DNA from 3 places in the Methylovorus sp. SPW-M1 genome. Region 3 is predicted to be linked to each of the others. Evidence: riboswitches for the same ligand, from Rfam matches in the RefSeq annotation. Region 3 holds a riboswitch; each other region holds the start of a gene.

What was found. Region 3 has a riboswitch for cobalamin ahead of ACWWD9_RS08665 (ribonucleoside-diphosphate reductase subunit alpha). Riboswitches for the same ligand answer to the same signal wherever they lie in the genome.
Region 1: another riboswitch for cobalamin. It lies ahead of ACWWD9_RS04365 (TonB-dependent receptor); the one in region 3 lies ahead of ACWWD9_RS08665 (ribonucleoside-diphosphate reductase subunit alpha).
Region 2: another riboswitch for cobalamin. It lies ahead of ACWWD9_RS13595 (TonB-dependent receptor domain-containing protein); the one in region 3 lies ahead of ACWWD9_RS08665 (ribonucleoside-diphosphate reductase subunit alpha).

The regions. Positions count from the first base shown of each region.
Region 1 covers NZ_CM132626.1:926,691-936,713, forward strand. The annotation lists gene ACWWD9_RS04365 (TonB-dependent receptor) at 121-2,217, opposite strand; cobalamin riboswitch at 2,334-2,529, opposite strand; gene ACWWD9_RS04370 (hypothetical protein) at 2,721-3,209, shown strand; gene ACWWD9_RS04375 (patatin-like phospholipase family protein) at 3,241-4,176, opposite strand; gene ACWWD9_RS04380 (EAL domain-containing protein) at 4,621-6,987, shown strand; gene ACWWD9_RS04385 (hypothetical protein) at 7,189-7,509, shown strand; gene ribA (GTP cyclohydrolase II) at 7,561-8,187, opposite strand; gene ACWWD9_RS04395 (sigma-54 interaction domain-containing protein) at 8,174-9,226, opposite strand; gene ACWWD9_RS04400 (acyl-CoA dehydrogenase family protein) at 9,298-10,023, opposite strand, start outside.
Region 2 covers NZ_CM132626.1:2,851,717-2,861,739, reverse strand. The annotation lists gene ACWWD9_RS13615 (cobaltochelatase subunit CobN) at 1-2,395, opposite strand, end outside; gene ACWWD9_RS13610 (cobyrinate a,c-diamide synthase) at 2,392-3,681, opposite strand; gene cobO (cob(I)yrinic acid a,c-diamide adenosyltransferase) at 3,675-4,286, opposite strand; gene ACWWD9_RS13600 (hypothetical protein) at 4,283-4,852, opposite strand; gene ACWWD9_RS13595 (TonB-dependent receptor domain-containing protein) at 4,973-6,847, opposite strand; cobalamin riboswitch at 6,955-7,161, opposite strand; gene ACWWD9_RS13590 (hypothetical protein) at 7,335-7,898, opposite strand; gene ACWWD9_RS13585 (TonB-dependent receptor) at 8,017-9,960, opposite strand.
Region 3 covers NZ_CM132626.1:1,837,522-1,847,544, forward strand. The annotation lists gene ACWWD9_RS08655 (DEAD/DEAH box helicase) at 1-2,963, shown strand, start outside; gene ACWWD9_RS08660 (ribonucleotide-diphosphate reductase subunit beta) at 3,068-4,219, opposite strand; gene ACWWD9_RS08665 (ribonucleoside-diphosphate reductase subunit alpha) at 4,318-7,131, opposite strand; cobalamin riboswitch at 7,276-7,532, opposite strand; gene ACWWD9_RS08670 (EamA family transporter) at 7,746-8,618, shown strand; gene metE (5-methyltetrahydropteroyltriglutamate--homocysteine S-methyltransferase) at 8,707-10,023, opposite strand, start outside.

The DNA of each region.
Region 1 (10,023 bases), 910 kb from region 3:
TCGTTATGTCCAATTGAATATAACGAGTGATGTAAAGAGGGGTGTTTCAAGCTGTTTGCGATCGACATGCTGGGTCTGTCTTGGTCAGGGCGACATGATGGCATGCCGCCCCGATGACAATCAGTAGCTGACTTCGGCGGTCAGTTCCAGACTACGTGAGGGGCCGAAGATGAACTGGCTGGTGTCGTAATAGGTGCTGGCGTAGAGCTTGTCACCCAGATTGCGGGCGTTGAGGCGCAGGGTGGTGTGGCGGTTGGCACGCCAGGCAATGTTGGCGTCATACACGGTATAGCCGGGCATGACCGAGGTGTTGGCCGTGTCGGCGTAGCGTTGCCCTGTCAGTCGGGCCCCCGCGCCCATGGACCAGTCACCCAGCTGGTAGTAAACCCAGGCGTTGGCGACTTTCTCCGGTACATTGGTCGGCGTATTGCCTGCGCGTGAGGCACCGCTTTCCAGCAATTCGTCATAGCGCGCCTTCAGCAGTGCCACATTGGCGTCTACACGCCAATGTGCGCTTGGCAGCAGCAGGGTGGAAAGCTCCACACCGCGTGAAGACTGCTTGCCGCCTTGCACTGTCAGCCGCTGATCGGCAGGGTCGCGTGTCAGGATGTCGTCCTTGGCGATGTGGTACAGCGCCAGCGTCACTTCGCCTTTGCCCTGATCCAGCATGTGCTTGATGCCGACTTCGGCCTGCTTGGCGGTGGTCAGCTTGTAGGCTTTGCTGCCGGGACGTAAGGAGACGATGGATGATACCGGGTCCGAGCCCTGGCTGTATTGCCCATACACGGCCAGGCCAGGAGTAGCGGTGAACACCGTGCCCAGGCGATAGGAAAAGGGCGAGTAATCCTTGTCGAACGAAGCGCCGGTGATCAAGTTCTGATGATCGACATTGATCCAGTCCTGGCGCAAGCCTGCGGTGAGCTTCAGCTGCTCGGTCAGGTCCAGCGCATCTTCCACAAACAGCGCGTTTTGCAAGGTGCGTGCCTTGAATTCGGGGATGGTCGGGTCCAGCGCGGCATCGGAGTAGTAACCCGGCGCAAAACCCTTGGCCGGCACGGTGTTACTTCCATCCGTGCCATCATAAAAGTTGTCGATATAACGCAGATCCACGCGCGTGGTTTCCCAGCCCATGACCCAGCGGTTCTTGTGGCCGAAGGCATCGGCCACGCTGGCCAGTTCAAGGCGGTTGCCCAGCTGCTTGAGCTGGTGTTTGATCTCGGTATAGCCAGATCGCGTTACGGTATTGCTGGCACTATCGAGAGCATAGTATTCCAGGTTGCGCCAGTGGCGGCGGCTGTTAAACCAGTAGCTGATGTTGGTGAGTTTCAGGCTATCTGAAATATCCCATTCCACCTTGGCGCGCAGGCGGTCATCGGCAAAATCCATGGCACTGTCTTGCACGTTGTAATTCTGCTTGCGCAGGCTGCTGTCGATGCGGCCATCGCGCAAAGGGATGCCGGTGTATGTGGTCGGGGAGTCTTCGCTATGATCAAAGGTGAAATCGACGCGCAGATGATCGCTGGGCACCAGTTGCAGGCCGCTCATGAGCTTGCGGCTCTGATGCTCGCCACGGTCCACATAGCCATTGCCGCCGGTGGCGGAGGCATCAATGCGGAATGCGCCTATCTCGCCCACGGCCCCGGTGCCTCCCACGCCAGCGCGGTATTCGCCGCGGCTGCCCCAGCCGGTCAGTGCTTCAAATGAAGCATCCCGGCTCGGCGCCTTGCGTATGCTGTTGATGATGCCACCTACGGTGCCGGTGCCAAACAACACCGAAGCTGGCCCGCGCAGCACCTCGATGCGTTCATAGCCCCAGGTGTCGGAGGGAAACGTGATCGTGCTGGCGGCGGTCAAGAGCCGTACGCCATCTTCTGCCTGACCGATGGAATCATTGCCACTAAAGCCGCGCGCTGAATAGGCATTGCCCACGCCGAGATTGCTGATGTCGCTGATACCGGTGCTGCGTGATATGGCTTCACGGATACTGGTATCGCCGCGGCGGCGTATGGTGTCGGCATCCACGGCCTCAATGCTGGCGGGCGTTTCAAATGGCGTCAGGCCGAGGCGGCTGCCGGTGGAAAGTGGCTGTTTGAGGCGGGATTCGGGTTTGAGGCTTTGTGCGGATACTTCGACTTCTTCCAGCGGCTGAATATCTTCAGCGTAAGCGGACAAAGAAAAAAGCAAGCCGGTCAGGCTCGCCATGGCAGTACGTTTCATGGGCGTTTCCTAAATGTTCGCATGCGACCCCGCATGCCGATTCATCATGGAAAAACCACAGAGCCAGAGTATGAGATGGCTGACCAGCCTTGCCCAAACACCGCGCCCCGCGGTAGTTCCTTCGTGACTGGCAGGCCGGTCTCCGGGCTCGCGAGGCTTGATGCACCGCCTTCCCAGGCACAAGGCCCAGTGGCGTCGATGGCACATCCATACTCGCTTACCGTTGCGGGGGCAGCACAGGCATTTCACCTGTTTCCCGTTTCACCTTTCCCCTCGAGCGAGAGGGCAGGCACCTGGCAGTGTGCATAGATTATAAAGGGGAAGCTTGAATAAGTATTAAGAAATGTTAAGAGGTGCGCGCAGTGGGCCTTTGGCAGGAGAAGGTGACAATTCTGTCACCCCTGGATCGACGGATTTTGCATGGGCTGTATACTTTCTGCATAAGTCTTGATCTGGCTGCATGAGGCCTTTCAGCTCGTGAAACTCTCTTAATTATTGGGCGCATGAACCTTCTGTTTATATCCGCGAAGCTTGCCCGGCTGGTGCCGCTATTTGGCGCTGCCGGACTCCTGTTGACGCTATCGGCCTGCGACAAACTGCCCGGCTGGGCGGCTGCCTTGTTGCATACTGAGGTCAAGACCAGCCCACTCTCGGGGCCAGACAAAAACCGGGATGGCATACGCGATGATATTGAGCCGCTGATTGCGCAATCCTCCAGCTTGCCGCAGGTGGTTTCGGTCAGAACGACCTATGCGAAATCGCTGCAAAAGATCGTGGAGTTTGATTTTGAGCATGCCCAGATGCTGTCCGTGTTGAAGTCGGAATACTCCCGCAGCCTGGCTTGTGCCATGCTGGTGGACGATGGCTTTATCGACAAGCTGAATAGCGCGACTTTCAACACCCCGCAGCGGATTCAGCAGCAGGATGTATTTCAGAAGAGCATCAGCGGGCAGGCTTTTGATTTTGATTCTCTGTCCCGCTTGTGCAGTTAGCCGGGATATTGCATGGTGACGATGGCAGCGCTTAGCGCGCCAGCGCCTGATAGATCTTCTCCAGCGTGGCCTTGTTGGCTTTGATCAGTTTTTTAGCTTCCGCTTTCAGGTTTTCAATATTGCCCTTGGTGGCGTTATCCATGTCATCCGAGGCGATGCTCAATTCCGTTTGCAGCCGGTAGTAATGGTCGCCCAGTATCATCTGCATCTGATAATTGGCGGCATCGGCCACTCCATCAAACATGCAACTCAACAGCGGTAGCACCCAGCCAGCCTTGCCCCAGTCTTTCGCCTCATCAAAGGTAATCGGCCTGATCAGCTCGCCAGTGCCTAGCGAGACCAGCAGAAACTCGGTTTCATCCGGGAAAATGCGTTTGGCTTCGGCATAGGCCGATACCGAGGGCGAATTGATAAATACGCCACCATCCACCAGAGTTTTCAGCGAGCCCGCCACCTCGATCTGAGTCGGTTCAAAATAGGTAGGCGCGGCTGATGTGGCACGCGCCACGTGCTTAAGCAGCAGCGGTTTGTGTTCGTCTTTCCAGCTCTTGAAAAAGATAGGCTCGCGGTTTTGCAGGTCATAGCTGGTGATCAGGGTGTTGGTCAGGCAGTCCTGCAGCGCGTCATCTTCAAAATACTCCTGCAGCACCTGCTCAATGCCATCGGCGGAGTAAAGCTCATCGGCAATCCCGCCTATGGAGGACACGCCTTTCCACAGCGAACGCGAGAAGATCTCCTTGCCGCGGGTTTCATAGATATTCACCAGGTCTTTCGCCGCATATCTGGCTTTGCCCGAGGCATCTTTTCTGGCGCAGCCTATCGCCAGAATGCCGCCGGTCGACGTGCCCGCAATCAGGTCAAACAATTGCCAGACCGGCTTGCCCAGATGGGCCTCGATATCGGTCAGTATCAGTGCCGGGATCAAGCCGCGGATACCACCTCCATCAATGCTTAAAATTGTTTTCATCTCAATCCTCCTGAAAGTGTTGATCTGTAAAGCAGCTTCAAGTCTTGCGTATCGTTTTGCCCGGTGCGGTGCAACTTCTGTGCGTGTGCGGAAATGAGGAATGCAATGCATGCGCGCGCCCGGTTTATTTTTATATTATTCAGTTGCTTACTGCTGGTTGCCAGATGCATATTAAGCCTGTTTTGCAGCGAAGGGGAGTCAAATTATCCAGACCTTCGATATGCGGCCCTCAGGCTGCAAGTCTGGTCACCCCATATGCGATAAGTCATTGCTATTATTTGAATCGGCAATACAATCCTCCCATCCTTCAAATGTGATTCAAGACACAATTATTCAGGGTCAAGATTTAATCCTGCGGACCGTAAATTCATCACACGCCAGCGTGTTATGTAGCCAAAGTTGACTCGCGGTCTTAACGGCAAAACAAGAACTATTGAGTGCGGGATGCGACTAGCTAAATTCAAATATTCAGGACAGGCCATCACGGCAGGCTTTGCACTGCGCATGCTGATACAGAGCCTGCTGGCACTGGTATGCATTTCGGCCGCAGTTTATGCGGTCAGTGCAGAGCAACTGGAAAGTGGCGGCTTGCCCTTTGCCAGCAAGCCTTTGACCTCAGATACACTGGAGCTGACAACCCAGGAGTTCGCCTGGCTGAAGGCGCATCCGGTCATCAAGGTAGGTGTGCATCACGGCTGGATGCCGATCGAGTTCCTGTCGGAGGGCAACGAGTTTCGCGGCATCACCGTGGATTACCTCAAGCGCTTCGAGCGGCTTCTGGGCGTGCGTTTTCAACGCAGCGAATACTCCGAAAATCCGGCGACCGAAACTGCCGACATGCTATCCGGTATCGCCAGCGTCAAGTCGCTTAATGGCAGCCGCTTTGTGGCGCTGCCTGAGCCTGTGATTTCGGTGCCTTACACCATCTATATCCACAAGAAAAACGACACCATCCGCACCTTTGCCGACCTCCAGCACAAGCGCGTCGCAGTATTCAAGAATGGTCCCCTGGCTGGCTTGTTGACCAAGGATCAGCAGGGTATCGAGTTATTCAAGGTGGATATCGCCGAAGAGGCCTTTGTGGCGCTGGAAACCGGCAAGGTAGATGCCTACATAGGCAATCCGCTGGTGGTGGATTATGTCTCGAATGTGCAGGGCATACGCTATCTGGCCAAAGCTGGGTCCACGCCTTACAAAGCCAGCGTGAACATGGCGGTGCGCAAGGACTGGCCAGAGCTGGCCAGTATCCTGCAGAAAACACTGAAGCATCTGGAGCCAGAGCGTAGCGACATTCTGAATGACTGGCGCCTGCAGCCCGGCAGCAAAACCGGTTTATTGCCTTTTCTGCTGGCAGGCCTGCTGTTGCTGGCGACCATCATTGTGCTGCGCGGCTATCGGCTCAAGCGTGAAGTGGCAAGGCAAGCGGCAGCCTCGCAAAAACTGATCTGGAAACAGGCCAATTACGATTTTCTGACCGGCTTGCCCAATCGTCCCATGTTCCACAAACAGCTGGCGGAAGAAATCCATAAATCGCTGCAACACCAGCAGCCGCTGGTGCTGATGTTTCTGGATCTGGATAACTTCAAGCAGATCAACGATCAGCTGGGGCATTCCATCGGTGACAAGCTGCTGGTGGAAACCGGCGCGCGTATCGCCGCCGTCGCCCGCGATTGCACACTGCTGGCACGTCTGGGTGGCGATGAATTCACCATTGTGCTTTCCAATGTGCAAAACCAGCAGCAGGTGGAGTGGCTGTGTGAGCGCATTCTGCGCCAGGTATCGCTGCCATTCACCATTGAAAACCACGTGGTGTATGTGACCACCAGCATAGGCATTGCGTCTTTCCCCGAGCACAGCCGGGATGTGGAAACGCTGATGAAATATGCCGACCAGGCCATGTACGAGGCTAAACGTCTGGGCCGCAACCGTTACCAGTTTTTCTTGCCATCCATGCAGGAGCTGGCCGCACACAAGTTGCAGGTCAGCAATGATTTGCGGCATGCGCTCAACCGGCACGAGCTGGTGATGTACTACCAGCCGATTGTCGATCTGGCGACCAACGAGATACACAAGGCCGAAGCGCTGGTGCGCTGGCAGCACCCTGCACGCGGACTGGTGCCGCCCTTCGAGTTTATTCCGGTGGCGGAAGAGACCGGCATGATCAATCGCATGGGCGACTGGGTGTTCCGCCAGTCAGCACGCGATACGGTGACGCTGGTGCAGGAATCGCTGGCCTCGCGCCGTACGCCGCCTGATGGCAATGTGGTGGATGCGACCATCTTCCAGGTCAGCATCAATGTGTCGCCGCTGCAATTCCAGAGCAGCCAGGAGTTGCAGACCTGGCAAGCCTATCTCGACCAGATAGGCCTGCCTGCGGAGTGCCTGGCCATTGAAATCACCGAAGGCCTGCTGCTGGATGCGTCTGATCAGGTGAAAGCCACCCTGACCCAATTCCGTGATGCCGGTATTGCCACCTCAATTGATGACTTCGGCACCGGCTATTCCTCGCTGGCCTATCTCAAGAAGTTTCATATCGACTTTGTCAAAATCGACCGCTCCTTCGTGCAGAACCTGGGTGCCGGCAACGACGACATGGTGCTATGCGAAGTGATTGTGGATATGGCGCACAGACTGGGCATGCGCGTGATTGCCGAAGGCGTGGAAACCGAAGCCCAGCTGGAACTGCTGAAGCGCGCAGGCTGTGACTTTGCCCAAGGCTATCTGTTCTCGCCCGCCTTGCCGTTTGATCAGTTCATGACCTTTGTGCAGGACTGGCGCAAAGACGCTGCTAGTTGGCCTCGAGTCCATTAATGAAGCGAAGGAAAACATCTGATAATAGTGGTGTTATTGAGATTTTATCGCGTGAGCAACATCTAGACTTGCTCTTAAATTAATGCCAAAGCATTTACCCACTTGGATTAACTTTTGGTGTAAGTTGGAAACTTAAGAAGTCAAATTGTATTGATGTATGCAAAAGACTCTTGTCTTCGGTTTTTTTAAATGGGGGGATTTATGGTTACTACGCATTCCTGTATTGCTCTCTGCTTACATTGGCTTTCGCTAATTATATTAATCTTTTCATCAGGCTTTTGGATATACGCATGTTTCGCAAAAGTAATCGCAATAAATGATGAGTCAGTTAAGCCCTTTGACAGACAATTTAAAACTGATACAGATTTGTTAGGTGTTCAGACTGATTTAAATCGTCCTGAAGGTGAACGCCGTACTATTTACTACAATGCTTCATACCAGAAGCAAAGTTATTTCAATGCAATCGCGGCTTTTTTAACAGGCATAGGTATCTTGCTCCAAGTGTTATCAGAAATTATTTAAATTTGATGATGTGGTAAGAGCGGCTTGAAATAACAACTTTCCCACTACCGTTTAAAGCGAATGTCTAAGCTTGACGCGCTTGGTGTCGAGGTAATGCTGGTTATGGGGTCCGGCGACCATGCGCAACGGTTGCTGGCTGGGGGCAAAGCCGCTTTCTGCCAGGCATTGCAGTTTGTCCGGGTTGTTGCTCAGCAATTGTACCGAGCGCACTTGCAGGTCATGCAGTATGGCAATCGCCGCATCATAGCGGCGGCTATCCACCGGCAAGCCCAGGGCCAGATTGGCTTCTACCGTATCCAACCCCTGATCCTGCAGATGGTAAGCGCGTATCTTGTTCGCCAGGCCAATTCCACGGCCTTCCTGCCCGCGCAGATAGACCACCACGCCTAGTCCGGCATCGGCGATAAGCTGTTGCGAGCGTTGCAGCTGTTCGCCGCAATCGCAGCGGCTGGAGCCAAACACATCGCCAGTCAGGCATTCCGAGTGCAGGCGCACTAACACTTGCTGCTGACGTGCCACCTCGCCCGCCACCAGGGCCACATGCTCGATCCCGCTATCCGCTTCGCGGTAGACATGCAAATCAAACTGGCCATGCCGCGTGGGCAAAGGCGCGCTGGCGATGCGTTCCACGCGCTGGCCGGCGACAGGGGGAAAGCGCAGCGCCTCACTTGAGCGCATTGATCGCCCCCATCTTGATCAGCTTGGCCCGCACGATATTGCGGCTGATGCCGAGCAGCTTGGCGGTTTGTACCTGGTTGTTGTGGCAATGCTGGTAGGCGGTGCGGACGATGGTATCTTCCAGCTGCTCAAACAGGTCAGGCGCGCCGGTCTCAAAGTAGGCATGCAGCACTTCCTGCAATTGCGACTGATGGGCATCCCGCCCCGTGCTTTCGGCTTCGCGCGGGCGATGCAGCGAAATCGACGACAACTGCAGGTCTTCGCTGCGCACAATGTTGTTTTTGCAAATGAGCAGGGCGTGGTGAATGATGTTTTCCAGCTCGCGAATATTGCCCGGCCAGGCATGGCTCAACAGCTTGGCCTTGGCGTGCTCATCCAGCGTGATCTCGCCGTAGCCGAGTCGACGGCGGTATTCCGTCACAAAATATTCGGCCAGCGGCAGGATATCGCCGGGGCGGTTGCGCAGGGTGGGCAGCTCCAGATGGGCCACGCGCAGGCGGTAAAACAGATCCTCGCGGAAATGCCCGGCCAGCACGGCTTCTTCCAGCCGCACATTGGTGGCGGCTACCAGCCGCACGTCAATCGGCGTCGCCTTGCGGGCGCCGAGTCGTACCACTTCACGCTCTTGCAGCACACGCAGCAGCTTTACCTGAATGCTGGGTGGCAGGTCGCCGATTTCGTCCAGAAACAGGGTGCCGCCATTGGCCGCTTCAAACCAGCCAGCCTTGGCGCTGAAGGCACCGGTAAAGGCGCCTTTTTCATGGCCGAAAAGTTCGCTTTCGACCAGGCTTTCTGAAAACGCCCCGCAATTGACGGCAACAAAGGGCTTGCCCTTGCGCTGGCTCAGCTCATGCACATAACGCGCAATCAGTTCCTTGCCGGTGCCGGTTTCGCCGATGATCAGCACATTGGCGTCACTGGGCGCAATCATCTTGATGCGGGCCAGCAGCGCCACGGATTTGGGGTCTTCAAACACCTGGGCCGTCGCTCGAATCGAGGTGGTCAGCGCCTGCGAGTTCGGGAGTGTCAGTAAATTCATCGAGTCGTCCTTTACAGCCGTTTCTATCGGATCGTCCGGGAAATATTCAAAATGTCGTGTATTCAGCATATTCATGAGTAAAACGTGGGGGTGGGATACTGCTGTTTCAGTGCCCATTGCCCCAGCTCCTTTATCTTGTAATCCAGAGGGTCATGCAGGGTATGCGTGCGCAGGTTGCGCCAGTGGCGGTCCAGTCGCAATCCGGCATGCGTGGCACGTGAGCCTGCGACTTCAAACATGCGGCTGGTGATATCCAGCCCCACGCGGGTCGCCATCACTTTGGCCGTGCTGATGCTGACAGCCACATGGCCGCGTTCAACATCGCTTAACAGGTTTCCTTTGCTCCATGCTTCATCCAATCGTGTGGCGGCCAGATCGCACAAGGCGCGCGTGCTTTCCAGCCCGACCCAGAAATCGCCGTAATGCCCGAGGATATAAGGGTCGGCATCCGTGCTGGCAACATCAGCCCCTTGCCAGGGGCGTGCTTCGTGCAGGGTGTATTGTCTGGCGTCTTCAAACGCGCCTTCGGCAATGCCCAGGTAGATATTGGTCAGTATCAGCTGCGCGACCAATGGCCGCAGACACGAGAAAGGCGTGCTCAAGGGACCGGGGTCAGCCAGCACCTCGTGGGTTTCTACCCGCACCTTTTCAAAGTTGACGCTGCCGCTATCGGTCTGGCGCTGGCCGATGTTGTCCCAGTCCTGAATCACGGTGATGCCGCTGCGGCCGGTAGGCAGGGCGGCAATCACCAGCGCGCCGTCTGATTGCTCAATGGCCGAGGCAATCAGCATTTCCGA
Region 2 (10,023 bases), 1.0 Mb from region 3:
GTGCCAGCAAATCATCGTCCGTCTGTTCAAAGCCGATGCCGCGCACCTGCAGCACATCGGCCATGCTGGCTTCCAGCTCCGAGCGCAGTTGCAGGGCTTCTACCAGCCGCCGCATTTCACGGGCGGCTTCCAGTTTCATGGTGTCCGAGCTGGAGGATTCGTAGGTTTCCACTACCTGCCGCAGTTCCAGCAAGCGGTCATACAGCGGCGTGGCGGTGAGCGGTGGCGTCAGGTGGTCTATCATCACCGCCAGCCCGCGCCGCTTGGATTGCGTGCCTTCGCCCACGCCATCGACAATATACGGATAAATGCCGGGAAGATCGCCCGCGATCAGGCGCGAGTAGTCATTAGCCGAGAGGCCCACGGCCTTGCCGGGCAGGAATTCATAGGTGGAATGGCGGCCGATGTGTACCAGCGCATCAGCGCCGAAATCGGCTTGCAGCCAGTGGTAAAAACCCAGGTACTGATGCGGCGGCGGAATGGTGGTGTTGGCATGCAGCAATTCTTCGTCTACCTCCCAGCCGCGTGGCGGTTGCGGGCCGATGAAAATATTGCCGAAGCGGATGCCGGGAATCAGCATGTTGCCGTTATGCACCATGACCTTGCCCGGTGGCTGGCCCCAGCCGCGCAGGCCTTCAATACCCAGCGCGGCGAGGCGGGATTTATCCTGAGTGAGCTTGTTGCAATCGGTGTGTTGATCCAGGCATTGCTCGTAGCCGGTTTGCAGGGCGGCAAGCTGGCGCAAGGCTTCATTGCGCTTGGGGTGGTCCGCGCCTTCCAGCAGGTGGCGCAGCTCATGCATGGCTTTATCGAGGCGCGTGCGGCCAATGGCGATTTCTCCGGCTTGTTGCGCGGCGACGATATCTGCGTGCAATCTTCCGAGCGGGCCTTCCGTCATCTCGCCACGCACGGCGGCGGGCAGGGTGGCAAACCAGCGCTGGTAACTTGCCGCATCCATATTGGTGACGTGCTGCTGCATCTCGGCCAAGGCGCCGTTGTCTTCCGGCAGGTTAACGCCGCGTTGCTGCATGATATCGAGCAGCGCCTCGGGCGAGGCTGGCAGTTCGCCGGTGGTATAGCCCGCCTGTTGCAGCGCGTGCAGCATGTCGAACAGGCTGGCGGGCACATCAAGATTATCGGCCCCGATATTCTGGCGACCTGGCGGGTGGTTGTAGTAAATCAGCGCGACTTTCTTGTCGGCATTCGGTTTGTCGCGCAGGGCTTGCCAGCGTATAGCCCGCGTCACCAGCGAGCCGATTTCGGCAGGCAGCATCTGCGGCAGCTTGAGTTCCACGCCGGTTTGTTTGTCCAGCGTGGCGGGGCCAGCGGCCGCGACCACGATAGGTTGCGAGCTGCCCTGAATCTCCGGCATGGCCACGCGGTATTGCACCGAGTTGATCGGCAGGCCATCCTCCGAAAGCTGCCAGGCCGAGGCGGTGCGGTCGGTGAGGCGTATGGCCTTGTAGACCGGGACATCGAGCTGCGACAGCAGGCTGGTGACGGCCTCACGCCCTTCGGCGGCGCCGACCACAAAATCCTGCAACACTACCAGCCCGGCGGGCTTGGCTGGGGCTACCAGGGTTTTCAGCTGGGCGATGGCATCGCGCGAGCTTTCGCCCCAGCGCGCCATCAGCACCAGGCATTGCAGTTTGCGGCGTGCGCTGTCCTGGCAGATGGCATCGGCGGGTTGCGGGTCGCTGGTATTGAGGTCGAGCACCACCAGTACCGGTGCGGCATTCAGACGCAGGGCCGTTGGCGCAATTTCCTTGCCCTGCATGCGGTAAACCATGGCAGGCTGCGGCTTGGGTAACGGCGCTGTGCCACGCGGGTGCAGCCAGTAGCGGATGAAGGCGGCCTGGTTTTCACTGCCACCGGCTTGCCACAGATCATGCAGGGCCAGCCATTGCGCGGCTGCCGGATGGTTGCGCGCGGCGCTGGCAATCTCCGGGGCGAGATTGTTCTGGGTGAGAGTCAGCGCTGCCGCATCCTTGAAGCGGCTGACCGGCTCACCAGCAAAGCGGCTGCGCATGGAAAGCCCGCTTTCGCCATTGAGTGCGATGAAGTTGCGGATATCGCCACTGCCCGCGCGATCCAGCCGGACTTGCAGCCGTTGCGCGGCTTCGCCATATACGGCGATGGCCATCACGGCATCGGCATTTTTCAGCCAGCGATCCAGCGTTTTGTCGTCCGCCGCCAGTACTTGCGATTGCGTGCGCAGCAGGATTTTATCCTTGCCGTTATTGGCGAGTATCACGTGCGCCGCATTGGCCACTGCCGGGGCGGTGCGATCGGAGACGATGCCGAACAGCGTGGCAGCGGAAGCAGGCGGGCTGGAAAGGGTGAATGCGGCAAGTAGCAGGCCGCCAAGGGTATAAGCAGGCAGCCGGGCCATCATGCGGTGAAGAGGGCGGCGGCCGCTTGCGGGTTGGAGGGGAAGTAAAAATGCAGATAGCTCGCGGTGAGGCTGCCATGGCGGTAGATGGCTTCGCCGGGTTTTCCGCGCTGGGTGATGGCGCTGTGCATAGGCGGCAAGGTGGTTTCCATGCGGGAGTAATGAAATGTATGGGCGTTGAGGCGTCCATCGGCAAAGTCGGCAAACTGCACGCCCAGCCCCTGAAAGCGCGGCTGCATGCTGGTGCTGCCAGGCAGCAGGCCAAACATCGGTGTGCTATCAATCGCCTCACTGAGTGCCATCATGCCGCCACACTCGGCCAGCATGGGCATGCCCGCTTGCCAGGCTAGTTGCAATGCCTCGCGCATGGCGGCATTGGCGCCAAGCGTCGCTGCATGGATCTCCGGGTAGCCGCCGGGAAACCACAGGGCATCGGCGGCAGGCAGCGCCTGATCATATAGCGGTGAGAAAAATTCGAGGCTGGCGCCCAACTCGCGCAGGCAATCCAGATTGGCCGGGTAAATAAAACAGAAAGCCGCGTCGCGGGCGATGGCGATGGTTTTGCCCGCCAGCGGACGGAAGCTATCGGCTGGGGTGTGGGCTAGTGCAGCGAAGTCGGTAGCCGGGGGCAGCGGCAAGATGCCATCGGGCTGCGAGGCCAGCAGGGCCTGGGCTGCAGCGCTGATGCGTTGTTCCAGATCGTCAATCTCGTCGGCACGGTGCAGACCGAGGTGGCGTTCTGGCAATGAAAAGTTGTCGGATTTTGGCAAGGCGCCCAGCCATGGAATATCGGCTGGCAGGCTCTGACGCAATAAATCCGCATGGTGGCTGCTACCGGTGCGGTTGCCGATGACACCTGCCGGAATCAGCGCCGGGCGATAGCGATAAAGCCCGGCTGCCAGTGCGCCAAAAGTCTGCGCCATGCCAGCAGCATCTACCGTCAGGGCGACAGGGATACGAAAGCGTTCGGCGATATCAGCGCTGGATGGCGCACCATCGTAAAGCCCCATCACGCCTTCAATGATGATCACATCGGCGTCGAGCGCGGCCTGATGCAGCCTGGCCTGGATATCGGCCTCGCCATTCATGGCCAGGTCGAGGTTGTAAACGGGATGACCGGTGGCGGTCGCCAGGATCATGGGGTCAAGAAAGTCTGGGCCGCATTTGAAGCCGCGTACCCGCAAGCCACTATCGCGCCAGGCGCGGGCCAGGGCCGCGGTGACCAGTGTTTTACCCTGATTGGATGCCGGGGCGGAAACCAGCAGGGCCGGGCAGGCCGCCGCTACCACTCCACCCCCGGCATGGCTTGCACGCCATTTTTAAAGGCATGCTTCACCATATTCATTTCGGTGACGGTGTCGGCCTGCTCTATCAGCTCCGGCGGTGCCGCCCGGCCGGTGACGACCACGTGCTGCATAGCAGGGCGCGCGGCAATGTCCGCCAGCACATCGGCCAGCTCCAGGTAATGGTATTTGAGCACGATATTGAGCTCGTCCAGAATCACCACGCCGACACTGCTATCTTGCATGGCCTGCTGCGCCTGGGCCCAGCCTTGTTTGGCAGCGGCAATATCGCGATCGCGATTTTGCGTTTCCCAGGTAAAGCCTTCGCCCATGACATGCCAGGTAACATTTGGCTGGTTGCGGTAAAAGGCCTCTTCGCCGGTGTCAGAGCGGCCTTTGACAAACTGCACCACCACCGCACGCTGACCATGCCCCAGCGCACGCGCCAGCAGGCCAAACGCTGCGGTGGATTTGCCTTTGCCATTGCCGGTATTCACCAGCAACAGGCCGCGCTCTACCCGGGCGGCCTCAATCTTGGCATCGACCACTGCTTTTTTGCGTGCCATGCGATCGGCATGGCGCTGGTTCAGCCCCTGGTCTTGCTCACTCATGCGGCTTGCTTGGCATCAGCGCGCACCAGCTTGATCACGATATGAATGATGGCGGCGGTGGCGATGTAAAACGCCAGGGTTTGCAGGGAGGATGGATAGTACTTGGTCAGGCGTGGCAGGAATTCCATCAGTGATGGATCGGCGTAGCGACCGGAGAAGAAGTAGAAGCCGCCGCTGGAGAACAGGTGGCAGATAAAGCTACTGACCAGTACAGCGCCGCTCAATGTGAACAGGGATTTGATGGCAAAGCTGTAGTGCTTGGCAAACCAGCGACCGCCCAGCCACAGGGTACCGTAAGCCGGTACCAGGAAGCCATAGGCCGGGCTGGTGCAGAAATCGCTGCCGCCACTGGCGCTGACTGAGGCAAAGTCCAGACCGGCTGCGAGGCCCATGAAGACGGGAAACACCCACATTGGGCGCAGATAAACACCCAGCATGAAAAAGACGGCCCAGGATGCGCTGGGCAGATGGTTGACGCTGGCAAAGTGGTTGCCACGCGTCATGATCATGAGTGCTGCGAGCAGTAAGCCGACGATAAGCTGTTGCTGTTTGGTGAGGTTAAGCATGAGAGATTGCCTTCTGGTTAAAGTATTTAAGAAACGGAACATTTCAATATTTTAAATGAAATGTTCCCTTAACATTGCCTCTTGCATGGCCTATCGTTTTGCCGCTGCTCTTTGCTCGCCTTAAAGCGCAGGCGAATAACGCAGGGTGACAAACAGATTAGTACCAAAGGTTCCGTAGTTCTGTGCCAACTCATACTCGCGATCAAACAGATTGTTGACGCGCGCATTCACTGACCAGTCCTGGTTGATGCGGTAATTGGTAAACACATTCACCTGGGTGTAACCGCTCAGGCGGAGAGCGTTGGCCGTGTCATCAAAACGATGGCCGGAGCTTTCGATTTCACTGCCAAATTGCCAGTCGCCCCACGTTTGGGTTAAGCCCAGCGCGCCATGCTCACGGGCGCGACGCGGCAGCCAGTTTCCTGTGTCGGCATCTTCTGCCCGCAAAAAGTCGGCGTTGCCGTATACCTGAGTGCGATCCCAGCTGCCGTTGTAGCTCAGCGTCAGGCCTTTGAGATCGGCTTTATTGACGTTGATGGGTGGAGTAGTTGTGCCCACCGATGGCGTGATGATCAGGTTATCCACCTTATTTTTGTAATAGATGGCGCTGATACGCTGGCCACCCTGGCTAAATTGCAGGCCAATCTCGCCATTTTCGGCTTCTTCCGGTTTGAGGTTGGGATTACCTATGTATCTACCTTGCAAGGGGCTATAAAGCTGATTAAAGGTTGGTGCATTAAATGCCGTCCCGTATAGCGCATGGGCGCGCCATTGCGGATTAATCTGGTAAGCATACCCAAGGCTGCCGGTGGTTTTGTCGCCAAACTGCGAGTTCTGGTCGAGGCGACTGTTGGCCTGGAACTGGTGGCTCCCGAGCTTGTATTGCCAGCCCAGCAGATAGGATTGAATGTTGCGTTCATCCTTGGCAAATTTGGTCGTTCCATCAACCTTCTGTTCGCGCCGCTCAGAGCCCAGCGTAAACAAGCCCAAATCTGTCGTGATGTCGTTTTGCCAGCTGTATTGGGTTTGCGTGGTCTTGATCAGTGAGCGGACTTTCAGGGTATTGGCCGTGTTGGGGCTGAATGACTCCAGATTGTCCTCACTCTGGCCGACGCTGAAATTGCTCATCCAGTTTTCTGTGAACTGATTTTTGCTGTAAACCGAGATCAGAGTCTGGCGGCGGTTGCCATAATAATCAAAGCGGTTTGTTGGGTTTGCTGCTGGACTAGTATTGCCACCATCGTAATGGTTGGTGCCCTCATTCAGCCAGCCCTGGATGCCGAGCTCATGGTTCTCGGTGAAATGCTGAGCCAGCTTCAATGACACATTTCTGTTGTTATAGCCATCGTCATCCGGGTTGTAATTTCTTAATGTTTTATTGGCAATGGCAGAGACGCCATTGGTGGAACTGGTTCCCGCCTGCACGCTGAAACTGGTGTTTTCTACACGCCCGGCGACGCCTGCCGAGGCGCTGCTGCTGCCATAGGTGCCCAGGCCCACGCTCGCATTCAGGCGCGGTTTGCCTTTGCCGCTCTTGGTAAAAATCTGGATAACGCCGCCAATTGCATCAGCGCCATATAAACTGCTCGCGGGGCCGCGCAGGATTTCCACGCGCTCAATCTGGTCGAGCGGAATATTTTCAAGCGCTGTGGTGCCAGTGGTGGCGGAGCTGACGCGCAGGCCGTCTATCAACACTAGCGTATGTGTGGCGTTGGCACCACGGATAAAGATATCAGCAGATTTGCCAGTGCCGCCATTCTGTACGATCTGCACGCCGGGTTGCATGGCGAGCAGTTGCACCAGCGTCGTCTGACCGGCTTTCTGAATCTGATCCTGGGTAATGACGGAAATATCGCCCAGCGCATCGCTGACTTTTTGTTCGGTGCGGGCGGCGGTGACGACGATGTCTGACAGCGTGGTATCGGCCGCCAGTGAATTGAATGAATGCGCAAACAAAGGCGCAAGCGCGATGGCGAGTGCAGAACGGTGAAGCATGGAATTTTCCTTATGCTGTTCCCGGCAACGCTTGCGCCTGTGGCGTGGTAATCAAGACAGAGTGGAGAACAGCTGAAGAGAGTCTGGTGACGCTGCAACCCCGCAGCAATCCCTTGAATCATCAGGCCGGTCTCCGGGCTCATACGTTTTGTTAATCCGCCTTCCCATGGCTATGCCACAGTGGCGTGTAGGATCAACCACACGTAATTACCGTTGCGGGGGCAGCACAGGGTTTGTTTGTGAAAACGCACCTGTTTCCCAGTTTCACCTCATCGCAGAATAGCGACTTCGGCACCTGAACAACTGCGTGGATTATATGCGATGTCGCCGAAAATAAACAGGCGGGGAAATGTGGTTGAGGAAAAGCGAGGAACGAATGTTAGGCGCCTGGAGATACAATTTTTGCAAGCTTGCATGCAGCCCAGCAGATTGCCGGGCTGAGAATGTTGATGCGGCTGACGTGGGCTACCACGCTACCCGACAAAGATTAAAGCGATATGCGGCTGGGAGCGGCGATACGCAATTTGAATAAACGGGCTGCCAGCCAACCAATCGCCACATACATCAACGCGTAGCCTACATAGGGCATGTAATACTTGGCTACGCGGACGCTAAATTCGGTAATGGTCAGGCTATCCACTTTGTCTGAAAACGCAAACCAGAAGGCATTGGATACCACAAAAGCAATGCTGGTAGAGCCCCAGGCAAACAAGGCAAATGGCAAGATGGAAAATGGCTTGTCACTATCCGCCAGTAACCGTCCCGCGCCCCATACCAAGCCATAGGTGGGAATCAGGCCCCAGTAACCAGGCGACATGCAGTAATCCGACACGCCTTGCCAGCCCATGGCATACCCATCCATGCCAAATGCCGCAATCAGCGCCAGCCCCAGCCAGCTGGTGTTCGTAATCAGCAAGCCGCCCATGAACAGCACCGCCAGCGTGGCGTCCGGCAGGTAAACATCATTGCCGAAATGCTGGGTGCGAGTGGCGATGATCAAGAGAATCAGGATAGCGCCCACCCAGAAAGACTGCTTGTTGTGCTGCGGCATTTCGTCAAAACTCCGTTGTGCTTGCTTAGTGTCTTGGATTGTAACCGTTTAAATAAATTTTCCAAACGTAAAAAAGCCGCTATCCCTTTGTGAGATTGCGGCTTTATAGTGTATTAGGCTAGAGGTCTATTTTCATGCCGATGCGCCAGGTCCTTGAAAAGTCAACAGGGTAAATGCTACCGATGGTCGGACTATCATCGCCTACTTGTATCGCATTTTTATGTTCAAAAATATTATTGATAGAAGTAAATACCTGAAATTTTGAAAATGCATAAGACGCGGCAAGATTGGTTGATTGGTAACTAGTTTGCTTATGTATAAAATTATTTCTGAAGTCATTGAGAGCGTAGGAAGGAGCTCTCCATACCTGGCTAAGGTTTACATAAGCATTGTCCCAAAAGCGATATCCGATATTTCCGACAATGCTGTGCTTGGCAACGCCAGGTAAATCATTGCCATTAAATGCTCCATCGCCCTCATTTTCCCGGTCAATGACGGCTCGGGTATATGTGTAAATAATCGAGGTAGTGGCGTTTTCAGTGATTTTGTATTGGTCTTGCAATTCCACGCCGTATTTGTGGGATTTATCAATATTCGTATTGAAGCTTGTATTGAAATCCCCAGTATTGAAATAGTAAATTTCATCATGTAACCACGATTTGAATACTGTTAGTTTGAGACGATTTTGAGATACAACATGATTGAATCCAATGTTCAGGGTTTTTGCTTTTGCTGGATTGATAAAGCCATTAAAAGTGCCACCAATGAAAAAACGGTCAACACCAGGTGCCTGGAAGGCACTGTTGTAATTTGAAAAAATGCTCGCTTGTGGGCTTATTTTGTAATTCAAACCGACATCCCAAGCGTTCAAAAGCTGGCTGTCCTCCAGCTTGGTTCCCGGTTCTTTATATTCGTATTTTACTTGTTCACGGCGGGCGCCTGCTGAAAAAGTCCAGTCATTGATTCGCCATTCAGTCTGTAAAAACGCAGCTAAGTTGTCTTTGTCAGTTGAATTGTTTCCAAAGGTAGATTTTGTAATTCTGTTGCCTTGAAATTGTTGTAACCCACTCACTATGCTGAATAAGGGAGTTTGGTAAGTGATTGCCATGTCATTCGAGCGATAGTCATAATTGCCTGAGAAGCTAAAGAAGTCAGAGAGTTTGTCTTCCTGTATATGGTTTGCGGTGAATTTCCAATTCTCTGTAAGTTGGTAATCAATGCCGATACGCCAAGTATCGGAGTCCAGTGCTTGATGGGTGTAGGGTCTGCTGCCGCCGCTTTGGCGCGGATCAGCATTGAACTGTTCACGTGTAAGAGAGTTGTTATAGCGAATATCGTTGCGCGAACTGGTACCTTCAAAATTCAGACGAAGGCCATCAATGGGTTTAATCGCAAGCTTGATGTTTTGTGAGGTACCCGAGAATTTATCTTTATTGCCATTGATATCTTTTTTGCTGAAGCCATCATTGCTGTCATCAGTAGCTGTTGCAGACAGATCAAAATATTGCTCGGAAATGCCTGCTGCGACCGTGCCAGTTTTGCTTCCAAAATTTCCGGCAGATACGGTTGCTGACACTCCAGTACGGTTTTTTGTATAAATCTGGATAGTCCCTGCCATGGCGCCATCACCGTAAATAACCGAGCCGCTACCTTTGGTAATTTCAATACGATCAATATTGCTTAACGGTATGGCACCCAACATCGCGGGGTTCATGTCTATGCCATTCAGGCGTTGCCCATCAACAGTGACGACAATATTTTGATATCCATTTTCACTGCCGTATCCGCGCATATCAATGGCAGGCGTTATTTTGTTGCCAAAGTTAGAGAGCGTGGTCACCGAGGTGTGTTGAGCCAGATAATCATACAAGCTTGTAGCCCCAGAGTTTGAAATCATCTGCTGCGTATGGATCTCTGATGAATAGGTGGTTTCAGTATCTTTACGTTCCAGTTTGTTTGCGGTCACCAGTACGGTTCCGAATTCAAGACTGTCTTGAGCTTCCGCATGGACGCCCGTCGTAAACAGCAAGCCTATCGTACTTGCCAGTATGGTTTTGTTCATGAATACCCCTTTGTGTGCATGCGACCCCGCATGCGAGAAATAAAAAGGGAATACCGTGAGGGA
Region 3 (10,023 bases):
AGGAGCTTAACTTCTCCGCCAGCTTTTTCGATGCACTCCTTCAGGCGAAGTTTGCCGAGAACATTTCCGAAGAGATTCTACTCTTGGCAGCCTCTGCGTATTACCTAGCCTTTCGACCAGGCAGTAGCCACGTTCTGGCTAAAGAGCTCGATGAACCTGATGGGAAGTTGTTCCCAATTGATCGACTTTTGAGATGGGTTCTTAACTCTGACTGGCGGGGATATCCCGCCGATGTCCATCCAGTGTTCGAAGGCCATCTTTCGGAAGCTGCACGTTTATTGGCGACACACTTCCACGATGGATCGGGGCAAACAGAGCTTCTGGCTCAACTAAACGAACTCAGAAGACGCGCCTATGATCTGGGAACTGCCTGGGAGCTTCTTCTCATCGATTTAATCGGGGCAATCATCCGCAGAAAACTAGTTGCCTCTTCATGGCTAACTCTTCCTCGATTCACAGGTGTAGAAATAGACCAATGGGCATCAGCCATTAGGAAAGCTCATTTCCCAAAAGAGCTATGGCCGTCGCAAATACTTCTCGGAGAGGCGGGACTCTATTCCGGTTCCTCAGGCGTTATTCAAATGCCAACAAGCGCTGGGAAAACAAGATCAGTAGAGATAATTCTTCGAAGTGGTTTTTTATCAGGACGAGCAAAGCTCGCGGTTGTAGTAGCACCATTCAGAGCGCTGTGTCATGAGATAGGGACGTCACTTCGATCGGCATTCCGAGATGATGGAGTGAAAGTTAATGAGCTTTCTGATGCGTTGCAAATGGACTTTCTCGACGAACTATCTGAGCTCTTTAGGACGGCATTTGGCGGTGACGGCTTAGGAATTAACCTTCCTCAGTCTCAGTACATCCTGGTCCTGACTCCTGAGAAGTTGCTGTTCATACTTCGACAAAGTCATTCGTTGGCAAATGATATCGGAATCGTAATTTATAACGAAGGCCACCAATTCGACTCTGGTGGCAGAGGGATCACATATGAGCTTCTGCTCACTGAAATCAAAACACTCCTTCCAGAAAATGCTCAGACAATTCTGATATCAGCTGTTATCCAGAATGCTGCTGCTATCGGTACATGGCTAATAGGTGATAGCTGTAAGGTAGTCAATGGCAGCGGGTTACTGCCTACGACGAGATCAGTTGCTTATGCCAGCTGGATGGAGCGTATGGGACAGCTAATGTTTTTTGAGTCAGAAACATATACCCAGCCTGACTATTTTGTACCTCGCGTGATCGAGGCTCAAGAGCTAACCAAATTCAAGCGTGAGCGAAAAACGAGGCGATTTCCGTCCAAGGACAGCTCCGGGGATGTTGCACTGTATGTAGGCATTCGATTGGTGTCGCAAGGTGCTGTAGCAATATTTTGCGGACGGAAGGCTACCGCCAGTTCTCTGGCTGTGAGGGCAGTAGAAATATATCAAAGGGACTTTAATCTTCCGTCTCCTGCTCTATCGTCGAACGACGATGAGATTGGGCGCATGAGCAATCTCATCGCAACGCATTTTGGCAACGATTCTGATTTGGCCAAGGCGGCCTTACTCGGAATATTTGTGCATCACGGCACAACCCCTCATGGCATACGTCTGTCAATTGAATATGGGATGCAGCAAGGTCTCATCAATTTCGTAATTTGCACTTCGACGCTTGCTCAAGGTGTAAATTTACCAATTCGCTATTTAGTCGTCACGGGAGTCCAGCAGGGAACCGAGCGAATAAAGGTACGTGACTTCCAGAATTTAATTGGGCGTGCTGGCCGGTCCGGTATGCATACTGAAGGGCTGGTGATCTTTTCTGATCCGGGCATCTACGATCAGAAAAACAATAGAACAGAGCGTTGGAAGTTTAATTCGTCGGTTGAGTTGTTGTCGCCAAGTAGATCTGAAGACACGACCAGCTCGCTACTAGATATTTTAGCCCCGCTACAAAGCACAGATGGGGCGACTCTCCCCCTCACCCCACGGGATCTTTGCAATTTGATTCTGTCAGATGAAGCACAGTGGCTAGGCTGGGCCGAGCAGATCGTCGCAATTAATCCACAATATCAATTCAGGGCTCAGGGATTAGTCGCAGAGCTACGCTACCGGCGGCAGCTCATGTTTGCTCTAGAGAGTTACCTAATGGCGAACCGTGGCAATACTCTTTTTGAAGAGTTCAAGTCGTCTTCGGAGCAGTTGGCGATGTCGACGCTTGCATACTACTTGGCGCCCGAAGATCTTAAGCCTGCAGTTATTACACTATTTGCCACTGTCACAGAGCATATTCAGCGAGAGGCGCCAGTTCCAGAAGCGCAAGCATTTTATTCGAGAACACTGCTTGGTGTTAATGGGGCAAAAACTGTTGAAAGTTGGGTTAATGAAAATCGTGACGAGCTCTTTGCTCTAAACACCAGTGCAGCTTGGCTTCATAAAATCTGGCCTTTATTGGCTCAACAATCTGACGACAAATTCTTTCACAGTGTTGAACCGGATCAGTTGCCGATTCAGCTAGCCTCAAGTTGGCTATTGGGGCAGACGTACTCGGAGATTATTTCTCAGGCAATGAATGTCGAAGGCACAAGAGCTTGGGGAGATAACCGTAGAAGACTAACTGGAATCGATATTGTGGAATTCTGTGAAAGCATTCTTGGATTCCAATGCTCTTTGATTGTGGCCGCGGTTTCACAATTCCTTTTTGGAGAAAATTTTGTAAAGGATTTAAGGGCCGGGCCACTATTGCTTTTCCAAAAATCTTTGAAGTACGGCCTGCCTGACCAGTTATCAATATCAGCTTACGAACTTGGTTTTGCAGATCGTGTAGTTGCTCAGACCCTAGCCGCAGTTGTAAGGAACAACGGCTTTACTGAACCTCACTTTGCCCCGGCCCTTAACGCCCAAACAGATCAAATCAGGCTAACTCTTCAGCAATTTCCCAGTTACTACGAGTCCGTACTCGAAAGTCTAGTGAATCGTGATGAGTGAACCGACTGCCCTATCCTGACCTCTTTAGGATAGTCAAATGTATGTTTCTGGGAATTCCATATCCAGGAAAAGTAAATTTATAACTCCATTATCACTAGTACGCCCTAATCCCAACTCAACGCCCCACCCGTCTGATACTCCGTCACTCTGGTCTCAAAGAAGTTTTTCTCTTTCTTCAAATCCATCATTTCGCTCATCCAGGGGAAGGGATTGCTGGCGCCGGGGTATAGGGCGTCGATGCCGATTTGCTGCATGCGGCGGTTGGCGATAAAGCGGAGGTATTCCTTGAACATGGCGGCGTTGAGGCCGAGCACGCCGCGGGGCATGGTGTCTTCGGCGTAGCGGTATTCCAGCTCCACGGCTTGTTGCATCAGGCGTTTGATTTCTTCGCGGAATTCGGGGGTCCACAGGTGCGGGTTTTCGAGCTTGAGGGTGTTGATGAGGTCGATGCCGAAATTGCAGTGCATGGATTCATCGCGCAGGATGTATTGGTATTGCTCGGCGGCGCCTTGCATTTTGTTCTGGCGGCCGAGGGCGAGTATCTGCACAAAGCCAACGTAGAAAAACAGGCCTTCCATAATGCAAGCGAAGACGATGAGCGAGCGCAGCAGCTGCTGGTCGGCTTGTGTGGTGCCGGTTTTGAATTCGGGGTCGGTCAGGGTGTTGATGAAGGGGATGAGGAAGTCGTCTTTATCGCGGATGCTGGAGACTTCTTGATAGGCGTTGAAGATTTCGCTTTCGTCCAGGCCCAGGCTTTCGACGATGTATTGGTAGGCGTGGGTGTGGATGGCTTCTTCAAAGGCCTGGCGCAGCAGGTATTGGCGGCACTCGGGCGCGGTGATGTGGCGATAGGTGCCGAGCACGATGTTGTTGGCGGCCAATGAATCGGCGGTGGTGAAAAAGCCGAGGTTGCGCTTCACGATCAGGCGTTCGTCTTCGGTGAGCGCGCTGCTGTCTTTCCACTGGGCAATGTCGCGGCTCATGGAGATTTCTTGCGGCATCCAGTGGTTGGCACAGCCTGCCAGGTATTTGTCCCACGCCCAGTGGTATTTGAATGGCACGAGCTGGTTAACGTCGGTTTGGCCGTTGATCACGCGCTTGTCTACCGCTTGCACGCGGCCCGTGGCGCTGGGCTGGTTGGCGGCGGTGTGGGCATTAGCGATGGCGGCGGCAGATGGCATGGCGGGTGCTGCACTTGGGGTAGCGGTTTTCGCGGCAGCAGGGGCAATCAGGATATCTTCTTCAAAATTCAGCATGGTGTTTCCTTAAAATTCAGCGGTGAAGCTGCGACCCACCTTTAGGGCAAGGCACATCATGTGCAGCCAGCGTAGGTGGATCGCAGACGATCAGAGGGTTATTGGCAGGCTTCGCAGTCCGGGTCGTCGATCAGGCATTGCTTGGGCTCAGGCTCGGCGCTGGGGCTAGCCGCCGCTACGGGCAAGCCGGACGACACCGCATTGAGCTCCCCGCCCTGCCCGGTCGATTTCTCGGCCGAGGTCGCACCCAGCGAGCGCAGGTAATACGTGGTTTTAAGGCCACGCAGCCAGGCCAGCAGATAGACGTCATTGAGCTTTTTGCCGGAGGGCGCGGCGAAGTAGAGGTTGAGCGATTGCGCCTGGTCTATCCACTTCTGGCGGCGGGCAGCGGCCTCGACCAGCCACACGGGGTCCACCTCAAAGGCCGTGGCATACAGCTGCTTGAGGTCCGCCGGCACGCGCTCGATGGCGGCCAACGAGCCATCGTAATACTTGATGTCGGCAATCATCACCTCATCCCACAGGCCACGCGCTTTCAGGTCTTGCACCAGTTGCTCGTTCACCACGGTGAATTCACCGGAGAGGTTGGATTTCACATACAGGTTCTGGTATTCCGGCTCTATGCTGGCGGAAACGCCGACGATATTGGAGATGGTCGCCGTGGGCGCAATCGCCACGCAGTTGGAGTTGCGCATGCCCACGCGCTGTATGCGCTGGCGCAGGCTATCCCAATCCAGGGTGCTTGAGCGGTCCACTTCCACCTGGCCGCCACGCGCTTCTGACAGCAGATTGAGCGTATCCAGCGGCAATATGCCTTGATCCCACAGGCTGCCACGGAAGGAGGAATACGCGCCGCGCTCTTCCGCCAGATAGCTGGAGGCGAGGTAGGCGTTGTAGCACACGGCTTCCATGGCGCGGTCGGCAAACTCCACCGCGGCGGATGAGGCATACGGCACGCGCATGGCATGCAAGGCATCCTGAAAGCCCATGATGCCCAGGCCCACCGGGCGGTGACGGTAATTGGAATTGCGCGCCTTGCCCACGGCGTAGAAGTTGATGTCGACCACGTTATCCAGCATGCGCATCGCCACGCGGATAGTCGCAGCCAGCTTGGCCTGGTCCAGCACGTAGCTGTCGCCTTCGGGCTTCAGGTGCGCCATCAGGTTCACCGAGCCCAGGTTGCACACGGCGATTTCCGTTTCGGAGGTGTTCAGCGTGATCTCGGTGCAGAGGTTGGAGCTATGCACCACCCCCACGTGCTGCTGCGGCGAGCGGATATTGCACGGGTCTTTGAAGGTGATCCAGGGATGCCCGGTTTCAAACAGCATGGAGAGCATCTTGCGCCACAGCTGCACGGCGGGCACGCGCTTGAAGAGCTTGATCTCGCCATGGTCGGCGCGGCGCTCGTAGTTGGTATAGGCCGTCTCGAAAGCCTTGCCATACAGATCATGCAGATCCGGCACATCGGATGGTGAGAACAGCGTCCAGTCCGCATTGGCCTGCACGCGCTGCATAAAGAGGTCAGGAATCCAGTTGGCGGTGTTCATGTCGTGCGTGCGGCGGCGGTCGTCGCCGGTGTTCTTGCGCAGGTCCAGAAACTCCTCCAGGTCCAGATGCCAGCTTTCCAGATAGCCACACACCGCGCCCTTGCGCTTGCCGCCCTGATTCACCGCCACGGCGGTATCGTTGACGACTTTCAGGAAAGGAATCACGCCCTGGCTTTTGCCATTGGTGCCCTTGATGCGCGAGCCCAGCGCCCGCACTGGCGTCCAGTCGTTGCCCAGGCCACCGGCAAATTTTTGCAGCAGCGCGTTTTCCTTGATCGCCTGGTAAATGCCATCCAGATCATCGCTCACGGTGGTGAGGTAGCACGACGACAGCTGCGAATGGCGCGTGCCGCTGTTAAACAAGGTTGGGGTGGAGCTCATGAAATCAAAGCTGGACAGCACATGGTAAAACTCGATGGCGCGGCTTTCGCGGTCAATCTCGTTGATCGCCAGGCCCATGGCCACGCGCATGAAAAACACCTGCGGCAGCTCAATGCGGCGCTCTTCAATATGCAAAAAGTAGCGGTCATACAGCGTCTGCAAACCCAGGTAGCCAAACTGCAGATCGCGGTCGGCCACCAGTACGCTGGCAAGACGGCTGAGATCAAACTGCGCCAGGCGTTCATCCAGCAATTCGGCGGCAATGCCGGTCTTGATGTATTGCGGAAAATATTCGGCATAGCGCTGCGCCATGGCGGTATGGCTCACGGCTTCGCCCAGCACCTCGGCACGCACCAGGTCCAGCTGCAAACGGGCGGTGACGTAGTTATAGGCAGGCTCGCGCTCGATCAGGCTGCGTGCGGAGAGAATCAGCGCGCGGCGCACTTCGTCAAACGGCATGCCGTCGTACAGGTCACGCATGGCCTGCTCCACAATCACGGTGGGCTGCACGGCATCACCCAGATTCACGCAGGCCTCGGTCACCATGCTGAGCAGCAACTGCTGATCCAGCGGCACGCGCTTGCCATCCTGCAGCACATGCAGTGTGGGCGCAGGCGCTTGCTGGGCGGCGCGCTCGGCGGCGCGCTTCTCGCGGTACAGCACATAGGCGCGTGCCACGTCATGCTCGCCGGAGCGCATCAGCGCCAGCTCTACCTGATCCTGTATGTCTTCAATGTGGATGGAGCCACCGGCTGGCTTGCGGCGCACCAGGGCAGCCACCACGGTATCGGTCAGCGCCTGCACCTCGGTGCGCATATGGCTGGAAATAGTCGAGTGCTCGCCCGCCACCGCCAAAAATGCCTTGGTCAGCGCAATGGAAATCTTGTCGGCGGCAAACGGCACGGCCGCGCCATCACGGCGTATGACTTGCAAACTGGGGAGTGCAGCATTTAAAACCGGCTGCGCGGTATTGATATCATCCATCTACTTGGCTCCTATCAGGAGCGGGAGTCGGCAACCGACGTACGCAGGCGCAATGACATTGCATTGCCGCTGTACATCCACCACCAGGACCAGCAAGGGAGAAGGCGCAAACCTTCCATCTGCCGAGGACACCCCGCCTCAAACGCGTTGAAAAAATCCACGGCAGGTCTCCTGGCTCCCGGCCTTACGCTTGGCGCCTTCCCGAACCCCGGCAGGTTCAGTGGCTTCAGATGCCTTGCGCTACCAGACTGACATGACGTCAGCCCGATGGCTGGTTACAGTTGCGGGGGCAGCCCCGGCGTTGCATATCGGCGAGAAATATTCTGCAGACACACGCACCGGATTCCCTTTTAACTCGCGGTTTGAATCAAACCTTGAGGACCGTAGTGCTGGCAATGTAACACAATAGGGAGTGGTATCGTCAACAGGGAAATACAAAATATGGGCATAACGCCCTATGTACTCTGTGCGGAATCAAGCTATCGCCGCAAGCTAAAACGCCTGATGGCGCAGGCCCGGGCGACAAATATTTCAATCGCATGACATCCGCCCGCATAATGTCGGTTGTTGCCCTCCCCGGCATTTCATCCCCCAAAAAAAGAAAGTTGTTGTTCGTGGAAATCGCGTTCGTATTTGGCAGGCTGGTGTTTTCCATCCTCGCCAATGTCTATCAGAAAAAACTGTCGCAGCATCCGCTGCACCCCTTCTTCATGGTGGCGACCAGCTATGTGGTGCTGAGCGTGCTGGCGCTGCCGTTGGTGCCTGTGGTGCATGCCGTCGCTCTGCCGCAGGCGTTCTGGGTGAATGTCTTGCTGGCAGCCGTGCTGGATGTGGGTGGCTGGATGTTCATGGTGATGTCGCTCGCCAAAACCGATCTGTCGGTGTTTGGGCCGCTGAATGCTTACAAGGTGGTGATTTCCATGCTGCTCGCCATTGTGTTTCTGGGCGAGGTGCCTACCCTGCAGGGCTTTGCAGGCGTGGCCATCATTGTGGTGGGCAGTTTCTTTCTGATGCCTGCCAACGGTCAGCGCGAGGCCAACCGCATGCTGCTGTTGCTGAAGGAGCGCGGCGTGCAGGCGCGTTTTCTGTCCATATTGCTGTTTTCCATCGGCACGCTGTTCCTGAAAAACGCGGTGACGGATGGCGGGCCGCTGGCCACGCTGGTGTTCTGGTCGCTGCTGGGCTTGCCGCTGGTGATGCTGGCGAATCTGCTGTTTATACCCGCCAGTGTTAAAGAAAGCACCAAAACCTCGCTGTCGCATTTGCCCACGATTGCCAGCATAGGCGTCATGATTTTCATCATGCAGTACTGCACGCTGGTGCTGCTGTCGCACATGCTGGTGGCGTACACGCTGGCGCTGTTTCAGATGAGCATGGTGTTGCAGGTGCTGGTGGGCTATCAGGTGTTCAAGGAAAAAGACATTCTGCGCAAGCTGATCGCCGCCATCGTCATGATGCTGGGTAGCCTGCTGGTGATTAGCGCCTGACCAAGCCGGGCATTAAAAATGCCAACGGCCCACGCATGCATTGATACGTGGGCCGCTGGCAAGGGTTACACGAGCGATAATCCCGAGATCACGCCGCCTTGTGATTGAGCTTCTCGTGGCGGAGCTGACGTGCCGCGGCGACCATGTGTTGCAGGGCGGCAATGGTTTCCGGCCAGCCGCGGGTTTTAAGGCCGCAATCCGGATTCACCCACAAGCGCTCTACCGGGATCACCTCAATCGCACGCTTCAGCAAGGCGGTCATGGCATCCACACTCGGCACCCGCGGCGAGTGGATGTCATACACGCCGGGGCCGATGTCGTTGGGGTAATCAAACTCGCCAAAGCCATCCAGCAGCTCCATCGCCGAGCGCGACGTCTCAATGGTAATCACGTCGGCATCCATCGCGGCAATCGACGGCAGAATGTCGTTGAACTCCGAATAGCACATGTGGGTGTGTATCTGCGTACTGTCTTCCGCCACGCTGGCCGATAGCTTGAATGCCCGCACCGCGCATGCCAGATACTGCTCCCACTTGGCCTGCTGCAAAGGCAGCCCTTCGCGGAAGGCCGGCTCGTCAATCTGGATAATGGCAATGCCGGCCTGTTGCAGATCGGCCACTTCATCGCGTATCGCCAGCGCCAGTTGCAAGGCGGTGGTTTCGCGCGGCTGGTCATCGCGCACAAACGACCATTGCAGCATGGTCACCGGGCCTGTAAGCATGCCCTTGACCGGCTTGCTGGTGAGCGACTGCGCATAGCGGGCCTCCGCCACGGTCATCGCCAGCGGGCGGTGCACATCGCCATAGATAATCGGCGGCTTGACGCAGCGCGAGCCGTAACTCTGCACCCAGCCGTATTGGCTGAAGACATAACCTGCCAGCTGCTCGCCGAAATATTCCACCATGTCGTTGCGCTCGGCTTCGCCGTGCACCAGCACATCCAGATCCAGCGCCAGCTGCTGCTCAATGGCATGGCGGATGTTCTGCTGCATGGCCAGCGTGTAATCCTCCGCACTCAGATCGCCCCGGCGAAACGCCGCCCGGCTGGCGCGTATATCTGCGGTCTGCGGAAAAGAGCCTATGGTGGTAGTCGGCAGCAAAGGCAGCCGCAAGCGCTTTTGCTGCGCCAGGCGCCGCTCGGCAAACGGGCTGCTGCGCTCGGCGGATAACTGCGGCAGATGCTGCAAGCGCTGCTGCACACTCTCGTTATGCACACGTGGCGATGCGCCACGAGAAGCGATGGCCTTGCGTGCGGCCTGAAACTCGGCAGCCACACTATCCACCCCATGATTCAGCGCCTGCTGCAATAGCTGCAACTCACGTAGTTTTTCATCGGCAAACGCCAGCCAGGAGCGTATTTCTGCGTCCATAGACGACTCCTGCACCAGCGAGACTGGCACATGCAA